One region of the Proteus terrae subsp. cibarius genome, then DNA from elsewhere that is predicted to be linked to it. Evidence: predicted binding sites of a transcription regulator. Region 1 holds the regulator's gene; each other region holds the start of a gene.
The links. Region 1 encodes CRP, which controls carbon source genes, mostly activating them, when cyclic AMP is high. Its sites were predicted from a motif close to ATGTGANNNNNNTCACAT; they were not measured.
Positions count from the first base shown of each region.

Region 2: a site for CRP is predicted at 1,152-1,169, ahead of ompW (outer membrane protein OmpW). Genes of this name have one in related genera too.
Region 3: a site for CRP is predicted at 1,614-1,631, ahead of serA (phosphoglycerate dehydrogenase). Genes of this name have one in related genera too.

Region 1 covers NZ_CP047349.1:3,624,633-3,626,916, reverse strand. Annotated here, with positions in the region: gene argD (bifunctional acetylornithine/succinyldiaminopimelate transaminase) at 1-589, shown strand, start outside; gene crp (cAMP-activated global transcriptional regulator CRP) at 685-1,317, opposite strand; gene GTH25_RS16610 (OsmC family protein) at 1,631-2,038, shown strand; gene GTH25_RS16605 (phosphoribulokinase) at 2,128-2,284, opposite strand, start outside.
Region 2 covers NZ_CP047349.1:1,703,671-1,705,954, reverse strand. Annotated here, with positions in the region: gene ompW (outer membrane protein OmpW) at 367-1,002, opposite strand; gene GTH25_RS08015 (YciC family protein) at 1,438-2,211, shown strand.
Region 3 covers NZ_CP047349.1:2,710,606-2,712,889, forward strand. Annotated here, with positions in the region: gene GTH25_RS12670 (type I secretion system permease/ATPase) at 1-98, shown strand, start outside; gene serA (phosphoglycerate dehydrogenase) at 171-1,421, opposite strand; gene rpiA (ribose-5-phosphate isomerase RpiA) at 1,693-2,284, opposite strand, start outside.

The sequences.
Region 1 (2,284 bases):
GCTACGTGAGCTGTGTGATAAGCATCAAGCTCTACTTGTTCTTGATGAAGTACAAACAGGTATGGGGCGTACAGGTAAACTGTTTGCCTATATGAACTATGATGTGACACCAGACATTATTACAACCGCAAAAGCGCTGGGAAGCGGTTTTCCACTTAGTGCGATGTTAACAACATATGAGATAGCTTCCGCAATGGGGGTTGGAACGCATGGTACAACCTATGGTGGCAATCCATTAGCTTGTGCAGTGGGCAATGTCGCATTTGATTTAATTAATACACCTGAGGTACTTGAGGGGGTAGAAAAGCGCTATCAATGGATTGTGGATGAACTGGCGGCAATCAATCAAACGTACCATGTCTTTTCGCAAATCCGTGGACAAGGTTTGTTGATAGGAGCGCAATTAGCGCCACAATATGAAGGTAAAGCCAAAGAATTACTCGGTCTTGCTACTAAACATGGCTTAATGATGTTAAATGCAGGGGCTGATGTGATGCGTTTTACACCGTCGTTAATTATTACTCAAGAAGAACTGCAAGAAGGAATGGTGGCATTGAAAGCGGCTATTGCAGAATTTGTAAAAGGATAGTATCAACTGAAAACCCCATCAGCGAGGATGGGGTTTTCACAAAAAGTATATCAATAGCCCTGTTATGGGCTATTGTTTGTTTCGAGCGGGAAAACTTAGCGAGTCCCGTAAACGACGATAGTTTTACCGTGTGCGGAGATCAAGTTTTGATCTTCCAGCATTTTCAGAATACGGCCTACAGTTTCGCGTGAACAACCAACGATTTGACCAATTTCCTGACGTGTAATTTTAATTTGCATGCCATCAGGATGTGTCATTGCATCGGGTTGTTTTGCTAAGTTTAATAAGGTTTGTGCAATACGGCCTGTTACATCAAGGAAAGCAAGGTTACCTACTTTTTCTGATGTTGTTTGTAATCTGTTCGCCATTTGAGCAGAAAGGCGCATCAGAATATCAGGGTTAACCTGAATTAATTGGCGGAATTTTTTATAGGAAATTTCTGCTACTTCACAGGCTGTTTTTGCTCGAACCCATGCACTACGTTCTTGATCTTCTTCAAATAATCCAAGTTCACCGATGAAATCCCCCTGGTTTAGGTAGGAGAGGATCATTTCTTTTCCTTCTTCATCTTTAATAAGAACAGCCACGGAACCTTTAACAATATAATAAAGTGTTTCCGCTTTCTCACCTTGGTGGATCAGCGTGCTCTTGGATGGATATTTGTGAATATGGCAGTGTGACAAAAACCATTCAAGAGTCGGGTCTGTTTGCGGCTTGCCGAGAACCATTCGCGTTATCCTCTGTACGTTAAATGCAGCCTTTCAAAACGGATAGGTTCCCTTTTGAGACAGCGTGCTTAAAAATCCTATCTTTACCTATTAACTTCCTGAGAACACGGTCAGTTAATATGGAGTAGATTATAATAAATGAGAAAATAATGCATTGATCTTAACCACTATCATCAAGCAGATATTGTTTTTAACACAATTAGTGCATTAAGTCTCGTTTTACGCAGTCAGCATAATAAACCTATTTGCTAATTGCTAGTTGAATTATGAGAATGTACTCTTTTAGTTTCTGTCATCTTTAGGGGGAAAATAAATGGAAGCGCGAGTTAAGTGGGTTGAAGATTTATCTTTTGTCGGCGAATCTTCATCAGGCCATCAGATTATGATGGATGGGAATTCGGGTGATAAAGCCCCAAGCCCAATGGAAATGGTATTAATTGCTGCGGGTGGATGTAGCGCTATTGATGTCGTAAGCATTTTACGTAAAGGTCGTCACCAAGTGACTGATTGTGAAGTGAAATTAACATCAGAGCGACGCGAAGAAGCCCCTCGTTTATTTACTGATATCAATTTACATTTTATTGTTTCAGGTAAAGAATTAACGGATAAAATCGTAGAACGAGCAGTTCAATTATCCGCAGAAAAATATTGTTCTGTTTCTTTAATGTTAGGAAAAGCAGCCAATATTACGCATTCATTTGAAATAAAAGATGTTGACTAATTTTGATATTTTAAAATAAAGTTTAATTTGAAAAATAATATCCCATTAATTAAGGGATATTATTTTTATAGAGACAAATTTTATTTTGGTTAACTTATCTTTTCGCCATTTAATAATTTTTTGACTAATGGTGCCATAATTAATTCCATCGCTAATCCTAATTTCCCGCCCGGTACAACAATAGTGTTTATTGTTGACATAAACGAGCCATGTAACATCGCAAGTAAATAGGGAAAATCAATATCA
Region 2 (2,284 bases), 1.9 Mb from region 1:
GTACTTTTTCTAAAATCAAATTAAAAGTGCATTTTAAATACATCTATTTAATACTTTTTTTTCTTTATTAAAACCTCGTTATTTTTTAATAAAAAAAATACGCTTCTTTATCTTATTTAAAAAGCGTAAAACAAAAGATATATATTAAATACATCTTTATTGCTATTCTAATATTAAATGTTTTATTTAAAATACATCTTTTTCTATTTATCTCTATTTTTAATTACTCATAAATAGTGTATTTAACAATAAACTAGAGGCTTTATATAATCTAAAAATGAAAGGCTTTATTCGAATTTAAAACATAAAAAAAGCGAAGATAATCTTCGCTTTTCATTATGAGATATTCTTTTAAAGAAAGAATAATTAGAAACGGTAACCCACACCAAACATAAATACAAATGGGTCTAGGCGTGTGCTGATTGATTGTCTGTCTTCACCAGCTTTAAATTTAACATCAGTTTCGATATTCATCCACCAAACAGACGCATTCAGCATCCAGTTTTTATCAAGGTTATAATCTAAACCTGCTTGTGCTGCAAAGCCCCATGAATCCTTGAGATCTAAGTCAGATAAACCAGCGCCTTTACCCGCTGAATTAAATTTCTCATCAAAGAATGTAGTAAAGTTAAGACCTGCACTTAAATAAGGACGTAGTTTGTCTTCACCATTACCGAAGTAATATTGTGCCATTAATGTTGGTGGTAAATGTTTAACAGTCGCAATCTCACCAAAGTTTGTTAATGATACTTTGTGCTCAAAAGGAGTAGCTGCTAATAATTCAACACCAATATTATCAGTGATCATATACCCAAAGGTTAAACCTAATTGGGTGTTATTATTAGCTTCAAAATGTCCAATACCTAATACATTATCAGAGCCTGCATTAGGACGAACTGTTGCAGTACCAGCACGGAATAAGAAATCACCTGCTTGGTGAGCGAAAGAAATAGAAGGCGCAAGAGTTGCAGCCGCTAAAATAAGCGCAGAAAGTTTTTTCATTATTTAACCCATTCCTGTAATAAGTAAAATCTCCGCTAAAAATATAACCATTTATTGATAATTATGATCTAATACCGATCACAACTTTGGAATTATTTTTGCAGAAAGTGTTATTTCTCTTTTTATTATTTATCAATGCGATTATTTATAATTGATCCACATCAAATTACCTATTAATACAATTTTTTCTTATAATTAAATTTATTCTTAGTAATACTTTTTGAATAAAAAAACATCCTAAAAAGATGTATTTAAAAATAAAGTTATTTTTGTGTTAATATAATGTTTGTTTTATTTTAAATGTTGAGATTATTTTGATGAGCCATAGCAAGAAAAAAACCAAATAAGAGAAGTAAGAGAAAATATCCCTTTTTGCTGTTGTAAAAGGTACAATAGCGCGCATTGACACAGTCTATTCTTTATAGGAGCAGTTTCATGCCTACCACGGCACGCACAATCTACCGAGACAGTCTGAATTTTTATAAGAATGAACGACGTAGCATTGTTACCCTTTCCGCTATCCTTGCTGTTGTTTTAGCGATAGTTCATGTCTTAGTTGGCCCTAATCCTCAAGAATACCAATTGATGATTGAATTTGTGGCTAATTTTAAAAATACACAGCTTTCTTCTGCTTCTTCGGCTGAATTAGAAGCAATGTCAAACAGTGTCGTGGGTATCGCCAAAAAAGTGTTATCACTGTATGCATTTGAAACACTACAGCAAAGCATCTTGGTGCTAATCTTATTGATGTTCGCTATGGCAATCTCTGCAGGTCACAACGTTACCCTTGGTCAAACATTTAACGCATGTTTACCTCGCTTACCAAAAATGTTTTTACTGATTGTTCTGTGCTCTATTTTAATTAGCGCTGGTTTTATGGTGATGATTATTCCTGGCATCATTTTGCTAATCGGTTTTGCATTAGCGCCCGTTGTCTTAGTACGCCAACAAAATATGGGAAGTGCAATACGTTTAGGTTGGAAGGTTGGATTTAGTGAGTCTGGATTACTTATTCCTGCTTTAGGTATTTGGATCTTATTGCAGTTTGGTATTGGTTTTGTGAGTAATCTTACAATTCAACTGCCTGATCTTATCCATAACTTCTTATTTTATTTTCTGAAAAATATGGCTTCAGCATGGATGATTATTTACCTATTTCGTTTGTTTATGTTGGTTGAAAACAAATACACAACGCAACAAACACGTTAATTCATACAACATCTAACTACTCACAAAATTTATCAATAAAAAATCCCGTGTATAAGCTAGCGACTTATCACGG
Region 3 (2,284 bases), 910 kb from region 1:
TAATAGATAAAGGTAGGGTATTAGAAGAAGGAACACATGCTTATTTAATAGAAAATCGAGCACTCTATTACCAATTATGGAAGCAACAAATTCAATAATTAAAAATTGATAAATACAAAAAAGGCTCGATATTTCGAGCCTTCAATATATTACCGATAATGTATCAATAATTAGTAAAGCATACGAGCACGGATTGTTCCCGGTAATGCTTTGATTTTTTGTAACACTAATTCAGCTTGGGCTTTCGTTTGTGTTGTAATATCAATCACAACATAACCTACGTTACCTGATGTACGTAAATACTGTGCGGCTACGTTGATGTTTTCTTCAGTAAACACGTTGTTGATGCTGTTCATCATACCTGGGCGGTTTTCATGAATATGCAGTAAACGGTTTACATCATCACCATGGCTTGGCAGTGATACTTCAGGGAAGTTAACAGCAGATAATGTAGAACCGTTATCTGAATATTTCGCTAACTTGCCCGCAACTTCATAACCGATGTTTTCTTGCGCTTCTTGGGTTGAACCACCGATATGTGGTGTTAATATCACATTGTCAAACTTGATAAGTTCAGAAACAAACGGATCGTTAGGATCGTTATTCGCACCCGGCTCTGATGGGAATACGTCAACAGCGGCACCGGATAAATGCTTAGATTCTAATGCTTGTGATAACGCAGGAATATCAACCACAGTACCACGAGAAGCATTGATAAGAATTGAGCCTGGTTTCATGCGCTTAATTTCTTCATGCCCAATCATATTCTTGGTTGATGGTGTTTCTGGCACATGTAAGCTGACAATGTCACACATATTCAACAGTTCAGAAAGATGACGAATTTGTGTTGCATTACCTAATGGTAGTTTGTTTTCAATATCGTAAAAATAGACATCTAAACCCACACTTTCTGCCAAAATACCTAACTGTGTACCAATGTGACCATAACCAATAATACCCAGCTTTTTACCACGCGCTTCAAAGCAACCTTTCGCTTGTTTATCCCAAATCCCACGATGCGCTTTCGCATTTGCTTCAGGAATACGACGCAGTAATAACAGTAATTCACCAAGTACCATCTCTGCCACGGAACGAGTGTTTGAGAAAGGAGCGTTAAATACAGGAATACCGCGACGAGCAGCGGCATCTAAATCAACCTGATTAGTGCCGATACAGAAGCATCCCACAGCAACTAACTTTTCAGCGGCTGCAAAAATTTCTTCTGTTAAGTGAGTGCGGGAACGAAGACCAACAAAACGTGCATCACGGATAGCTTCTTTTAATTCTTCGTCCGATAATGCGCCTTTGTGATATTCAATATTGGTATAACCCGCAGCTCTTAAATTTTCTACTGCACTTTGGTGCACACCTTCGAGGAGTAGAAACTTTATCTTTTCTTTTTCCAAAGATACTTTGACCATTTACCCTGCCCTATCGTTATTACATTTAATGAAAAACAAAATCCTGTCTCATCAACATAACAAAAATAGATTTTGTCGCAATACAACCGATTGCAGTGATGACAGAATAAGCGGTAAATAAAGTGATTTTCTACCGAGTAAAATGATTTTGACTTTAAAAAAGGCAGGATTTTAAAGAGAAATATAACTATCGTGTGATATATATCACTGAATTTGCAGTTTCTAAAATAATTTAAAAATAGGTAGCCAGAGCTACCTATCTTAAAAAGAATTATTTAATGGTTTTCACACCTTCAGAGGTGCCCATTAAAACAACATTCGCGCCACGGTTAGCAAATAATCCTACAGTTACAACACCCGGAATACTGTTAATTTTGTTTTCCAGCTCAATAGGATTAAGAATTGTTAAATTATGAACGTCTAAAATAACGTTACCGTTATCAGTTACCACATTTTCACGATATTCTGGTAAACCACCCAGTTTAACGAGTTCACGTGCAACATAAGAGCGCGCCATTGGAATAACTTCTACTGGTAGCGGAAATTTACCTAGCACATCGACTTGTTTAGATTCATCAACAATACAGATAAATGTTTTCGCTACACCCGCAATGATTTTTTCACGCGTTAATGCGGCACCACCACCTTTGATCATTTGCATTTGATGGTTTATTTCATCAGCACCATCAACATAAATATCTAAAGAATCAACTTCGTTACAGTCGAAAACAGGAATACCGTAACTCTTTAATTTTGCTGTGGATGCTTCTGAACTTGAAACTGTGCCTTCGATTTGACCTTTCATTGTTGCTAATGCATCAATAAAGTGAGAAGCCGTAGAGCCAGTACCGACACCAACAATC